Regions from separate parts of the Ruthenibacterium sp. genome, predicted to be linked through region 1. Evidence: riboswitches for the same ligand, from Rfam matches in the RefSeq annotation. Region 1 holds a riboswitch; the other holds the start of a gene.

The links. A riboswitch is a leader RNA that binds a small molecule or an ion and turns the genes downstream of it on or off. The one in region 1 is predicted to bind cobalamin.
Region 2: linked by a shared signal. The riboswitch ahead of IIY41_RS10800 (DUF4430 domain-containing protein) and the one ahead of IIY41_RS00985 (energy-coupling factor ABC transporter permease) in region 1 are both predicted to bind cobalamin.

Annotation. Positions count from the first base shown of each region.
Region 1 covers NZ_JAFOIN010000010.1:8,366-15,687, reverse strand. The annotation lists gene cobI (precorrin-2 C(20)-methyltransferase) at 1-539, opposite strand, end outside; gene cbiD (cobalt-precorrin-5B (C(1))-methyltransferase CbiD) at 536-1,681, opposite strand; gene IIY41_RS01005 (sirohydrochlorin cobaltochelatase) at 1,703-2,467, opposite strand; gene IIY41_RS01000 (energy-coupling factor ABC transporter ATP-binding protein) at 2,464-3,273, opposite strand; gene cbiQ (cobalt ECF transporter T component CbiQ) at 3,310-4,212, opposite strand; gene IIY41_RS00990 (energy-coupling factor ABC transporter substrate-binding protein) at 4,290-4,607, opposite strand; gene IIY41_RS00985 (energy-coupling factor ABC transporter permease) at 4,604-5,356, opposite strand; cobalamin riboswitch at 5,515-5,710, opposite strand; gene IIY41_RS00980 (helix-turn-helix transcriptional regulator) at 5,807-6,658, opposite strand; gene IIY41_RS00975 (ABC transporter ATP-binding protein) at 6,830-7,322, shown strand, end outside.
Region 2 covers NZ_JAFOIN010000090.1:1,231-8,552, reverse strand. The annotation lists gene IIY41_RS10820 (Sapep family Mn(2+)-dependent dipeptidase) at 1-1,276, shown strand, start outside; gene IIY41_RS10815 (uroporphyrinogen decarboxylase/cobalamine-independent methonine synthase family protein) at 1,355-2,584, shown strand; gene IIY41_RS10810 (helix-turn-helix domain-containing protein) at 2,735-4,000, shown strand; gene IIY41_RS10805 (hypothetical protein) at 4,060-4,563, opposite strand; gene IIY41_RS10800 (DUF4430 domain-containing protein) at 4,565-4,963, opposite strand; adenosylcobalamin (AdoCbl) riboswitch at 5,042-5,181, opposite strand; gene IIY41_RS10795 (ASKHA domain-containing protein) at 5,235-6,719, opposite strand; gene IIY41_RS10790 (DUF2284 domain-containing protein) at 6,767-7,315, opposite strand.

The DNA of each region.
Region 1 (7,322 bases):
GGCAGCTGCCTGCCGGACTTCATCAGCACCTTGGCGCCCGGCTGCGCCAGGCATTCCTCCAGTGCGCCGCAGCCGCCCGGCACGATGTGCAGCGGGGTATCGATGCCCGTCAGGCTGGTGTTCAGCCGGGCCGCCACGGCGCAGAAGCTCGTCACGCCGGGCACCATGCGCGTTTCATAGCCATCCGCGGCCAAAATGTCCGCCAGGTAGGCGGCCGTTGCGTAGATGGAAACGTCGCCCAGGTTGAGCATGGCGACGTCCCGCCCCGCGTCCAGATGCGGCCGCAGCGCCTGCGCCGCCGCAAGGTGCGCGGCGTGCTGCTGCGCCTTGTCCCGGGACATGGTAAAATGCAGCGGCACAACGGTTTTGCCTTCCAGCGAAACCGCCTGCTGCGCGATGGAGAGCGCCAGCATCTCGCCGTTTTTCGTCTGCGGCGCGGCCACCACAGGGCAGCGCTCCAGCGTTCGCACGGCCTTGAGCGTGATGAGATCCGGGTCTCCGGGGCCAACGCCCACACTGTAAAAAACGCCTTTTTTCATTGTTTTTTCCCCTTCCATTCCGCCAGCATCTCCGCGGCCGAAGCCGTCCGGCCCAGCAGACCGTATTCATTGGAAAACAGCACCGCGCCCACCCGGTATGCGCCCGCCGCCCGGCGGACGAGATGCCGCTCCACGGCCCGCAGCAGGCTGTCCAGCACAGGCGCGCGCAGCCCCGCTTCGTCCAGCAGCGCTATGCATGCGTCCGTGGTGGCCGCGTCCAGCAGCGCGGCGCAGGTCTTCTGCGACGCGCCGCACACTGCTGCGTGGGCGCACAGCAGCTCCGTGCGGCAATCCGCATACCGGCTGTGTGTATTCATGACGCCTCCCGCCAGCTTTGCCAGCTTGCCGATGTGCCCCACCAGCAGCACGTCGGCAAAGCCGAGCGCAGCGGCCTCGTCCAGTGCGTCGCCGATGAAATTCGAGCATTTCACCACGGGTGCGCCCGCCGCGTCCAGCCCCTGCTCACGCAGAAAATCCACACCGTAATTGCCGGGCGTCAGCAGCACGCGGGCGGCCCCCTGGGCCCGCGCCTGGCGCAGCGAAAGCGCCACCGTGTCGATGAGCGCCTGCATGCTCATGGGCTCCACGATGCCGGAGGTGCCCAGAATGGAAATGCCGCCCTCGATGCCCAGCTGCGGGTTGAAAGTTTTTTTCGCCAGCGCCGCGCCCTCCGGCACACAGATGGTCACCCGCAGGCCGCCGTCCCAGTTCAGTGCATCGCACACGGCGCGCACCGCCTGCTCGATCATCCTGCGCGGCACACGGTTGATGGCCGCCGCACCCACGGGCTGGTCCAGCCCGGGCTTTGTCACACGGCCCACGCCCGGGCCGCCGTCTATCACAACGCCCGGCTGTGCCGCGCGCTCCACCCGCGCCTCAATCAGCGCGCCGTGCGTCGCGTCGATGTCGTCGCCGCCGTCCTTTTCCACCGCGCAGCAGGCGGTTTCCCCTGCCATGCGGCAATACCGGGGCGCAGCCGTAACAGGCAGGCCGCCGGGCGTCGTGAGCGTGACGCTCTCCGGCGCGCGCCCGCCCAGCAGCAGGCGTGCCGCGCCCGCGGCCGCAAGCGCCGCGCAGGTCCCGGTGGTATAGCCGCAGCGCAGCCGTTTTCCGCCGGACTGGATATAATGCTCAAACGGCATCCTGTCACCCGCCTTACAAATTTATACTATCTCCCGCAGCCGCGCACCGTACAGCGCCTGCACCTCCGGCAGCGCGCCCAGGCCCCGCATCCGGCAGCGCACCCCGACGCCCGCGGCCTCGAGCCTGCTTTTCCAGCTTTTTGGGCCGTCCCCCGCCATATCGTTCAGGGCGTGGTCGCCCGCCACCAGCATGAACGGCACAAGCAGCGCCTGCCCGCAGCTGTCTTCCTTCAGCTGCGCCAGCACCTCGTCAAAGCCGGGCCAGCCCTCCACCGTGCCCATATAGGCGCGCCGCCCGCCCGCAAGGCGCAGGGCCGTCTGCATGGCGGGATAGACCATGTTGGCGAAGTGCTCCGTGCCATGGCCCAGCAGCACCAACGCCCCGCCCTCCGGCTGCCCGAAGCGCCGCGCCATGCACGCAGCCAGCGCACGCAGGCTTTCGCTGTCCGCGGCAAGGGGCCGCCCCAGGGCCAGCCGGGCGAAGCGCCCCGCAAACGCCGCCGCGTCCGCTTTGAGCTTATCGTATTCAAAGCCGTACAGCAGATGGGTGGGCTGCACCGCCACATCCTCCACCCCCGCGGCCGCAAGCGCCTCCAGCGCCTCGGGCAGGCCGGACACGGGCTCTCCCCGTTCGGCCAGGATGCGGCGGATCGTCGGGCTGGTGTACGCGCGGCAGAACGCACGCTCCGGCGCCCCGGCGGCAAGCACGCGTTCCACCGCCTCGATATCCTGCCGCGCGCGCGGCACGCTCGTGCCGAAGCTGACGGCCAGCAAAGCCTGTTTCATGGTTTCCACTCCTGTTCCAGTTCCTCCACAGTGTGCGGCGGCGCGGCAAGGCCCAGCACGCGCCCCACGCGGTACAGCACCGGCTGCTCCAGCCCGCATGTCCGCAGCAAAGAAACATTTTCAAAAATCTCCCGCGGTTCCCCGTCCCCCGCCAGCCGTCCCCCGCGGAACACCAGCACCCGGGTGGCCCAGCGCCATGCGAAATCCACGTCGTGCGTTGCAACCATAAGCCCCAGGCCCTGCTCCGAGAGCATTTGAAGATTTTGTTCCAGCAGGCGGGTATTTGCCGGGTCCAGGCTGGCCGCTGGCTCGTCCAGCAAAAGCATCTGCGGCTCCATAGCCAGGGCGTCGGCCAGCGTCACCCGCTTTTTCTCCCCGCCGGAAAGATACTGCGGCGCACGGCCCCGGTATTCCTCCAGCGCAAAACTGCGGATGGCCGCATCCACGCGGGCGCGTACCTCGCCTACGGGCAGGCGCAGGTTCATAGGGCCGAAGCTGACCTCCTCCTCCACGCTGCCGCCCAGCAGCTGCACCTCCGGGTCCTGGAACACAAGCCCCACGCCCCGGCGCAGCACGTTCAGCTGCTTTGCGCCGCCGCCCACCGGCGCGCCCCGAAACAGGATGCGTCCCGCACCGGGGCGCAGCACGCCGTTCGCCAGAAGGAAAAACGTGGACTTTCCCGCGCCGTTGCTGCCCAGCACCGCCACGCGCTCGCCGGCGCACACCTTCACGCACACGTCCAAAAGCGCCTCCCGCTCTTCCTCGTATGCATAGGAAACATGTTCAAACCGAAGGATCTCTTCCATTTTCCCTCCTGCCAACCCTTTTACAAAACCGCCGTGTCATGCGCCGCACACAAGCGCCAGCACCATGCCCGCCGTCAATGCGCCGCACACAAGCGCGTGCGGCGCGCGCACGGGCTTTTCCCGCGTCAAAAAACGGATGCCGCCGTCATAGCAGCGGCTCTCCATCGCGTCAAAGCACGCCTGTGCCCGCCGGAAGCTGTGCGCCAGCAGCCCGCCGTATACCCGGCCCGTCGTGCGCAGGCTGCGCACCGGCCCGGCATAGCCCAGGCGGCTGGCGGCGGCGTCCCGCATGCTGCGGAACGTGGCAAACAAAATAAAGATGTAGCGGTAGATCAATACCGCCAGATCGCCCACGACCTCCGGCACGCGGGCGCGCCGCAGCGCATCCAGCAATTCCGGCACGGGGGTGGACAGGCTGAGGAAATACAAGCAGCCCACCGCGCCCAGCGCCCGCGCCATAACGAGCCGGGCCGCCGTTTGCGCCGGGGCGCGCAGGACAAAATACCCGCCCAGAAACGGGACGTTTGCCACGCCGCCGGGCGCAGACGCGTATTCCCACAGCAGCGCAATACCGCTCAGCAGCAAAAATGTAGCAGGCGCGCCCAGCAGCGACAGATAGGCGCGCGGGCGTACGCCGCCCGCCGCCGTTAACGCGGACGCTGCAAAAAACAACGCCAGCGGCGGCCACGGGGTGCGCGCCAGCAGGCACAGCGCCAGCAAGGCCGCGCAGCACCAAAGCTTCAGGCCCGGGTTTACCGTCAAAAAGCGGGAACGCCGCGCCAGCACGTCCACCGTCAGCGCCGCGCCGTGCGTGTGGCCGTGCAGCAGCAGCAGCAGCGCGCCGCCCAGCGCTAAGGAAGCTGCGGCCGGCCAGGGGCCTGGCAGCGCGCCGGCCGTCAGGCTCCACGCCACAAAGCTCCCAAGCAGGGCGTTGAACATATTCCCACCTCCTGCCGGACTTTTTGAAAAAGCATGTTCACCGGGAGCCCCCGCGCAAAGCGGCGTGCGAAAGAGCCTCATTCCAAGGACTGTGCGGAATATTTTTTACGCGCGGCAAAATAGCCGAAGCCGTAGGCCAGCACGCCCACGCCCACGCCCGTCTGGATGCAAAACAGCAGGCTCTCGATCTCTCCGGGCAGCTCGCCGCCGAGCAGTGTTTCCAAAACCGGCGTGAACCACGGCTCATATGCTTCACCCTGAATCTCCTCCACCATCCGGCTTCCGGCGTCATCGCTGCCGCCGAACTCCGCGCCCGGCGCAAGGAAGAAGGGCACGACAGCCAGTACCAGCACAGCGGCCAGCAGCGCCAAAACGGTTTTTGTATTCCTGCTCACTGCAATCCCTCCTTCAAAAAGCCGATCTCCCGCAGCTCGGGCCTGGCACAGCTTTCCAGCCCCATCACCACCAGAACGGTCAAGATGCCCTCGATCGCGGCCAGCGGCAGCTGCGTGGGCGCGAAAACGCCCAAAAAGCGCACCGCGCTGGCTGCCACGCCGCCTTCCGCAGCGGGATAGGCCATCGCAAGCTGCAGGCTTGTAACGCAGTATGTAAACAGATCGCCCAGAGACGCCGCCAGAAATATCGCCAGCTTACGGTTCACACGCGCCTTTTTGCACAGGGCATAAACACCCCAGGAGACCAGAGGCCCGGCGATGGCCATGCTGAAGGTATTGGCCCCCAGCGTGGTGAGGCCGCCGTGGGCAAGCAGCACCGCCTGGAACACCAGCACGATGAGCCCCAGCACCGCAGCGTAAGCCGGGCCAAACAGAATGGCGGCCAGGCCGGTGCCCGTCATGTGGCTGCAGCTGCCTGTGACGGACGGGAGCTTGAGCGACGAGATGACAAAAATAAACGCGCCGGACATCGCCAGCAGCAGCAGGGCCTTGCGCTGCGCTTGCACCGTGCGGCGCAGCCGGACCACGCCCGCCGCCAGGAACGGAAGGCACAGCGCCCCCCATGCCGCACAGTATGCCGGCGGAAGATACCCTTCCATGATGTGCATGGCATAGGCGCTTTGCGGTACAAACAAAACGCCGCCCATGACCATGGAAAACGCCAAAAATCGCTTTTCACACTTGGTCATTGAACATTCCTCCTGTTTCTTTTGTTGTGCGCCGCAAAAAAACCGGACCTTTCTCATTTATGAGAAAGGCCCGGTCAAACAAAGTGTCCTAAAAAACGGCGCACCCTGATTTTTACCGCGCAGGCGTTTCGTCCGTCCGCCGCGCGTCCCTGCCCTTCCGGCAGCATCGCCGCAGGGCAGGTCTTCCGGCTTGGGCGTCAGCGCCCCGGCTTCGTCTTCCCGTGTGTACCCACAGTGACGTTTTGAAGCCGGAACTGTTCCCTTACGGCGGCGGTCCCGCACAGGCTTTGCACCTGTTTCCCTATTCTCCCGGCCGCCTCAAAGCGGCCGGGCACCCTGCAGCATTTTGCCTATTCACAGTAACACAGTTTTTGCTCCGGCGCAAGCGCGGAGAAACAACCCGTCAAAAAACTTCCAAAGCCATGGCTTTTTTACCAAGCGCACAGGGCGTTACGCGCCTTTGCGCCGCTGCCCGTCCTGTGCGCCCCACAGGGCGCCGGTGCGGCTTTTGCGGTACTGGCTCGGCGTCTGCCGGAACCGTTCCTGAAACACACGGTTGAACGTCCGCAGGCTGTCGAAGCCGGATTCCATGCTCACCTCCAGCATGCTCAGCTCCGTCGCAGCCAGCAGGTCGCGGGCGCAGTCCAGCCGCAGGGCGTTCACATATTCCCGGAAGCTGGTGTGCAGCCGCGCGGAGAACACGTGCGACAGGTGATATTTGCTGACGCCCAGCTCCTTTGCAATGTGCTCCAGCGAGAGCGGCTGACGGAAGTTCCGCATGATATAGCGCACCACGCTGCTCGTCAGATCCATGGCTTTCGGCTCCGGCGCCGGCTCCAGTGAGAGTTCGGGCAGAACGTGCGCCAGGATCAAATGGAGCAGCGCGCGGGAAATGCTGCTGTCCGCCCCGGTACACCGGCAGCGGTAAAGGCTGTGCAGGGCGTACAGCACATCCGGGTCCAGCGCTTTCCCGCACAGGTACGGCCGGCGGGGGCGGCACTGCGTCAGGCTGGGGAAATAATCGCCCAGCAGAGACGTGCCGCAGACGGCCATCATATACCGGCTGTCCGCTTCCCGGCACTGGTAGCTGTGCACCGTGTTGGGAAACACCACCGCCAGTTCTCCCGCCTTCAGCTCACGGAATTCCCCGTCTATCCCAACGCAGACGCAGCCGCTCTGCACCAGAAAAAGCTCCAGTTCACCATGCAGATGGGAGGGGAAATTGAGCCGTTTGCCCATCTCCACCTGAAGCTCGCGTCCGCTTCGTTCCTCGTAATAAGCATAGGCTTTTCGTTTTTCCATATATGCCTCCCACGGGATGCCCCAAAACGCAATATTTGGCCACAAAACGATTCCTTCTGTCCGGTATTATATCATACCGGATGATATAATACAGCCAAATAAAGCACAAAAACCGGAATGATTTTTCGTCGTCCGGCGCTTTTGAATTTTACAGGTTAGAGGGTCTTTACAATGCAACAGCTGCAATGGCTTTCCGGCTGCATGAAGGACAAACGGAAATGGTTCTGGCTGGCGATGGCGCTGGCCGTTGTCTCGGCGGGGCTGTGCGTGGTGTTCCCGTTCATCACGCAGCAGATCACGGACCGGGTGCTGGTGGGACAAACGCTGCCGGACGGTTCCGTGCAGCGCCAGACACAGCTGCTCGTCCCGCTGGTGTGCGTTATGATCGGCGCGCAGCTTTTGCGCTCGTGCGTACGCTACGGCATGACGGCGTCTCTGGAGTATGTGTCCCAGAACGTCCAGCAGGACATCCGCCGCCATTTGTACGACAACCTGTGCACCCAGGACGCGGGCTTTTATACGCGGTACCGCACGGGCGACCTGATGACGCGCCTGACGGGCGATCTGGACATGGTGCGCCACACGGTGTGCTGGATCTCGTACAACGCGGTGGAGAGCACCTGCCTGTTTCTGTTTTCCATGACATATCTGTTCAGCGTGAACG
Region 2 (7,322 bases), on a different contig from region 1:
GCCGGGCGCGCCTTTCGGCACGGGGCCGAAGCGCGCGCTGGAGGCCGCTCTGGAAATTGCTTCGGGTATGGGCCTTTCCACGCGGAACTGCGAGGGCTATGTGGGGTATGCCGACTTGCCGGGCAAAAGCGAAAAACAGATCGCGCTCATCACACATCTGGACGTGGTACCCGAGGGCAGCGGATGGACAGGCGACCCGTTCTGCATGACGCTGCGGGACGGATTCGCGGTGGGGCGCGGCACAGCCGACGATAAGGGGCCGGCCGTCATCACACTGTATGCCGCAAAATTTTTTAAGGAACAAGGCGTGAAACTGCCCTATACGCTGCACGTTTTGTTCGGCACAAATGAGGAAACGGGCATGCAGGATGTAGACTACTACCTTGCCCATTATCCGCAGCCCGCATTTTGTTTTTCTCCCGACGCGCGTTTCCCGGTGGGATATGCGGAAAAGGGGGGATACAGCGGCTGGCTGGTAAGCGCGCCGCTGAACGGCTGCTTGAAGGAATTTTTTGGCGGCGAGGCAAAAAACGTGGTGCCGGACCGCGCCTATGCGCTGGTGCGGACAGAAAAGACCCGCCTGCCGGATACGGAAAACATAACAGTACGGGCCGAAAACGGTTGTGTGCGAATTGAAGCGCGGGGAAAAGGCGGGCATGTGGCCGGGCCGCAGGGGTCTGTCAACGCCATCGGGCTGGTGGTGGGTTATTTGCTGGACAACGGTCTGTGCACGCCGCAGGAGAAACGGGCACTTCGGATGCTGCGCACGCTGCACGCGGATACAGACGGCAGTGCGCTGGGCGTAGCGGCCCGCGACGATGTATTCGGCCCTCTCACATGTGTGGGCGGGATGGTACGTCTTGAGCAGGGCCGCCTGCGTCAAAGCGTAGATATCCGTTACCCGGCCGCCATGGACGGCGAAAGGCTGCGCGCGGCGTTGTGCGCGCTGGCGGAAAACGCAGGCGGCAGCTTTGAGCCGGGCGCCATGCGCGCTCCGTTCTGCATCGACCCAAATTCTCCGGAGATCCGCACGCTGACAAATACCTACAACGAGCTGGCGAACCGCAGCGACGCGCCTTTTGCGATGGGCGGCGGAACCTATGCGCGCCGGTTTGCAAATGCGATCAGCTACGGTCCCGGCGAGACGGACCAGCCCCGCCCTGTTTGGGCGGGCGCCCCCCACGGTGCGGACGAGGCCATGGAAATGGCGCAACTGTACAAAGCGCTGCGCATCTATATTCTTGCAATTGCACGACTGATGAAGCTGGAGCTTTGAGGCAGAGACAGACGGGGAAGCAAGGATGTCCTGTGAAAGAAGCCCGTGCCGAAGGGCACGGCGAAAGGAGCGGAAAGCATGAATGCGGATCAACAAATTCTTACACAACTGGCAAAAGAATACCGGGAGGTCGCGTTTGCGCCCGTAAATGAAGAGCGGCGCGCTCTGTGGAAGGCATTGAACGGGCTGCGCGAATGCCGCCCTCTGATCATGATAGACCAGCTGCCCTGGCATGAGCTGGATGTGGACGGGGACTTGAAGCTCCGGTGCAGGGATGCGGACGCCCGTATTGTGGAGGATGCTTTGCGCAAACAGCTGTACCAGGCAAAATATTTTCCCGCGGACAAAGTATTCGAGCCGTATCTGGAACTGCCCAAAACCATCGAGGGGTACCACCACGGCGTTGTGCGCCGGGAAGTGACGTTGGCCGCTGACGAAAGAAATGATGTGGTGAGCCACTCGTATGTCAGCCAGCTGAGCAGCGAAAGCGACCTTGAAAATTTGAAATTCCCGGACATCCGCGTGGACGAGGCGAAGGACAAAAAGCGCTGGGAAAAGGTCAGCGAAATGGTGTCGGGGATACTGCCGGTGCGCCTGACAGGCGTGCGCATGTTCCACTGCGGTATCTGGGACGACCTTGTGGAGGCGATCGGGACAGATAACTTTTTCTTCTTTTTTGCGGACGAGCCGGAGCTGCTGCACAAGGCGGCCAGACGCATGGCGGACATTTGCCAGAGCCTGATCGACCAGCTGACGGAAAAGCAGCTGTTCGACGCATATGAGCCGACGGTACATTGTACGGGCGCGTATACAGATGAGCTGCCGCAGGACAAAGAAAAAAACGTTCGGCCGGGAGATGTATGGACATTTGGCCTGGCGCAGATGCTGGGGTCTGTCTCGCCCCAGATGTTTGAAGAGTATGAGGTCGAATATGTCAAGCCGCTGCTGGAGCAGTTCGGCCTGGTCTATTACGGCTGCTGTGAGCCGCTGCACAACCGGATCGATTACATCCGCAAGATCAAAAACGTACGCAAGATCTCCATGAGCCCCTGGGCGGATATCAGAGCGGGAGCAGAGCATATCCACGGCGACTATGTCATCTCCCGCAAGCCGAACCCGGCCTATCTGGCGGCTGCTTCCTTTGACCCGGAGCTTGTGCGCAGGGAACTGCAGGAGACCTGCCGCGCGGCAAAAGAGAACGGATGTACCTGCGAGCTGATTTTGAAAGATGTCAGCACGGTGCAGTACCACCCCGAGCGGCTGGCGCAGTGGCACAAGATTGCAGTAGAGGTTGCCGGTGAATGGTAAAACGGCGGCTCATACCGTATAAAGCGGATGCGGCGCAGCCGGTAAATGCTGCCTTTGGGATTTTTTTGCTTTAATGTTATTGATGTTCCAAACGAAAAATTGTATGATAAAGGAGAGAAAAGCAGCGCACGGGGAAAGGCGGGAACGCAGATGGAATACGAGCAATTCGACCGCAGGCTGGCGCGGGAATGTGCAAAGGCCTTTTCCCAATCCACAGGTCTGGGCTGCACGCTGTCCGACAAAACCGGCAGGGCTTTTGATGAATACGGGTACGGCTGCGAGAGCTGCGGCATGTGCGCCGCCGCAGGCGCCTCTCACGACCGGTGCGTGCAGGCGCATATCTACGGTATGACGGAGGCCGAGCGCTTCGGCGGCAAGTATATCTATTTTTGTCCGATGGGGCTCACATGCTTTGTCTCTCCGATTCTGGGCGAAGGCGGCGCCGAGGCGAAAATCACGGTCGGCCCGTTCATTATGGTAGAAAAACAGGATTTTATCGCCTGCGAGCTGACGGAAAATGTCCGCCTCACAGAGGCACAGAAACAGGCCGCGGTGCAGGTGCTGGAGAATATTCCCTTTGTGCCGACAGAACGGGTGACGCAGCTTTCGGTGCTTTTGTTCATGGCCGTTGGGTTTATGAACAATGTTTCGGCGGAAAACAGAATGATGGAGTCGGGCCATTCAGAGGAGCTGCAGGGGCAGATCACTTCCTATATCCTGGAGCTTAAGCAAGAGGAAGCGCCGCCGCCCTATCCGTTTGAAAAGGAGCATGTGCTGCTGCAGTGCGTGGCCCGGAAGGACCGCGACGGCGCGCGCCGTCTTTTGAACGAGCTGCTGGGCGCGATCCTGTTCGTGGACGGCGGGGATATGGAGCTTGTGAAATCCCGTCTGTATGAGCTGCTGGTGCTGATTTCCCGGACAGCCATCGAGAACGGCGCGGACGCAGAGCACACGATGCGGCTGAGTCATGAATACCGTTACAGGATCGGCGCATTCACCACCATTGATTCGCTCTGCCTGTGGCTTGCAGGCGTGGTGAACCACTTTATGGACGACCTGTTCCGCTTCTCGGACGCCAAGCACGCCAACATCATCCACCGGTGTACACAGTACATCAGCGTCAATTACAAAGAGCGCATCACGCTGGAGGACACCGCCCGGATGGTATATCTTTCTCCGGCTTACCTGAGCCGCATTTTCAAGCAGGAGACGGGCGTGACGTTCAACGAGTACCTCAACCGCGTGCGTGTGAACAAGGCGAAGGAACTTTTGCGCCGCCGCGAGCTGCGCATGACGGATATTTCCCTGGCTGTGGGGTATGAGGATCAGAGTTATTTCACAAAGGTGTTCAAACGTGTGGCGGGGATGCTGCCGCGGGAATACCGGGAAAAAATACTGGTCTCCCGGAAGGACTGACGGAAGGAACAAAAAGCAGACGGAGCTGAAAGCTCCGTCTGCTTTTTATATAATACAGTTTATGCCTGCGGCCCAAGCTGCTTTGTACGCTGCAGGCAATAGCGCAGCGGTTTATAAAGCAGCAGCGCCACAACAAAATTGCCCGCGCCGTGCAGCAGGTCGAATGGGATGCCTGTTACCCACCAGGCAACGCCCGCGGCAATGCCGCCGTTCATCACCGCGTAGGAAACAGCGTACAGCGCGCCGTAGCAAAGGCCAAACAGCCCGCTCAGCAGGGCCCAGAGCAGCACAGAGCGGTTTTGACGCATCAGCCGGGCGAACAGCATCAGCACCGCCCAAATATACAGCTGCGGGAACCACCAGATGCCAAAGCCGTTGAGCAGGCCGTACACAAAGACATAGGTATAAACGGCGGGCACGGCCAGCCGCGGATATTCCAGCGTGTACAGGATGACCAGCAGGCTCACCAGCTCGATATTGGGCAGGCCGTCCAGCGCGAATTTGGAAGCCACCAGCACCGCCGCGAGGAACGCGGCGGTAACAAGGCTGCGCGTCTTGCCCATCTCAGTAGCCGGTTTTCAGCGTGATCTCAAAGTGGTCGCCGTCCGCGACCGGGGTGGAGTCAACGCCGGTCATCACATCCTCGCCGTCCTTCGTGAAGCACCACCACTCCTCTTTGGCCTCGTCGGCCGTCACGCCGTTGACTGTTTTTACATACAGACCGTATTGGGATTCTTCGCCTTCGACAAGCTTCTGCTCCTCCAGTGCCTGGCGCAGAAATTCCGCGTCGGTAGAGAAGCTGAATTCATCGGCGGTCGCGTCGGCGTATACGACGGTTACGCCGATGGCCTTCTGCCCGGCGGTACCCTTCGGGCCAAAGGCAAACCATACCGCCAGCATTGCGGCCACAAGAACGACCGCGGCGCAGACGATGATCAGCGTTTTTTTCTTTTGTGCAGACATGTTTCAATTCCTCCTGAAAGCAAAAATAAAAAGCCGCGCCTCCCGGACCGGGAGCGCGGCTTTTTTGACAAAACAGACGCGCACGATCCATCCATCGTAAATCGTGAGAACAGCGCCGTGCCCGGTACCCCGGCTGAGGGCAAAGCCCAATACGGTGGCGGGACCGCGCGGGAGTTTCACCCGCTTCCCCGGAAATGCGCGGCGCAATATGCAATTGTATATGCTACAGTGTACAGGACAGGCACGTTTTTTGCAAGCCCCTTTGGGAGCGTCAGAAAAACATACCTTCGGTATAGGCGTTCATGAATTCCGCGCTGGTGGAAAGGTCCACCGTCCTCGCTCCGGCAGCCAGGGCCTCGCTGTGGGGGATAAAGCCCCTGTTCAGCAAAAGCATGGCCGCGCCGCTCAAGGCCGCGTTTCCCAGCACGCGCACACGGGGAACGAGTTCTTCGGGCAGAAGGCCGATGCGGCCCGCGCTGTTTACATCCAGATAGCTGCCGAAGCCGCCCGCGACGGCCAGCTCGGCGGCGTCCGCCCCGCAAAGCCCTTCCACGCGCAGCAGCGTGCGAAGCCCGGCGCAGATGGCGCTTTTGGCAAGCTGTACCATGCGGACGTCTTTCTGCGTCAGGCATACAGGCGGCGCAACGGGCGCAGGGTCCTGCTCCAGAAGCCCGGTTTCGTCCAGCTGCTCCAGCTCCAGCAGGCAGGCAAGCGCGTCGATGACGCCGCTGCCGCAGATCCCTTTCGGCGCGCCGCCCCCAATGACGTGGGCCTGCAGTACGCCGTCCTGTACGCGGACGTGATCCACTGCGCCCGTCTTTCCGGCCATCCCCATGGAAAGCCCGGCCCCCTCAAAGGCGGGCCCGGCGGCCGTGGAGCAGCAGGAAAGCTGCCCGCGATGCCAAAGAGCGATCTCGCCGTTGGTTCCAATATCCACCAGCATGCGGGTGTCCGGCTTGGAGCAGATGCCGCTGGCCAGCAACGCCGTGGTGATGTCCGCACCCACAAAAGCGGACATACAGCGGGGCAGATATACCTGCGCATGGGGGCAGGGCAGGCCAAGCTCCCCAGCCGCAAGCGTTTCTCCAAACAGGCGGGAAGCGGCGAACGGGGCATGGGAAAGACAGTCCGGGCCTGTCTGCGTGAGCAGGTACAGCATCGCGGTGTTCCCTGTGATGACCAGCGCGTCCACTGCTTCAGCGGAGATATGCGCTGAAGCGGCCATTTCCAACACCAGTGCCCGCACACCGGCGCGCACGGAGGCGGCCAGCGCATCGCCGCTGCCGTGCAGTGCGGCCTCGATGCGGGAGATGACGTCGGCGCCCCAGCCCGCCTGCGGATTCGGCGCGCTGGCCTGGGCCAGCAGCGTACCGTCCGGCCCGTACAGGCAGGACGCCAGCGTAGTCGTGCCGATATCCACTGCGGCTCCGCAGACGGAAAAGATTGGGTCATGCACAAAATCCGGCATCTCGCCGGCCAAACGGATCTGGCTGGCGGCAGCACCCTCCAGCGTTACCGTACAGTCGCCCTCCACACGGGCACAGCAGGCCAGACGCACGCCCCGGGAGATATCCTGCGGGGAAAGGTGTTCCCGCTCTGCGTCTGAAAGGGCGCTCAGCGCGCCGTGGGCGACGACGCGGCACTTGCCGCAGCGGCCGTATCCGGCGCAGGGCATTTCCAGTGCATGGTGCGGCAGAATGACGCTGCTCAGCAGCGCACCCATCTGCGCTTCAAGGTGTGTTCCGTTGACGCTCACTTTTGCCAAAGCGTTCCCTCCCACAGTTGACTGCCGCCCGCCGGCGCTCATGCCTCGCAGAACAGCAGCGCGCCGAAATAAGTTACGGTGTTCTGCCCGTTGATGTACTTCATGCCGCTGGAGGCGGCAAGCTCTGAGACGTTGATGCCGTAAGTCTCCAGAGAGGGCATCGCAAGCTCCGGATGCCGGCAGGGTTCATTCGTGCGTTTGGCGCACACCCCACACATGTGGCAGCCGCCCGCACCCAGATGCAGCTTTTTGGCGAAAGGCAGCGTGGCGAACCATTTGGCAAGTGCCCGCGAAAGCTCGTTGTGCAGCCGCGCCGCCTCCATCATGCCCTCAAAATCATAGCTGTCCTCCAGCTTCCCCACCGTTTGGTATACAAGCGCTTTTTGGTAGCTTTGGGCTTCGTTCATCAGCGCATCGATATCCCCGGCGTCCGGCGGGCACATCCAGCATTTTCCGTAGTTGCCGCAGGCGTTCGTTTCGCACATTGCGCGGAACGCGCGGTCGAAGCGGACATCCTGCAAATCGACCACGCCTGCCTTATAGGCGCCCAACCCGCGCACCTGCTCGGCCAGTGCGGAGTAATCCATTTCATCA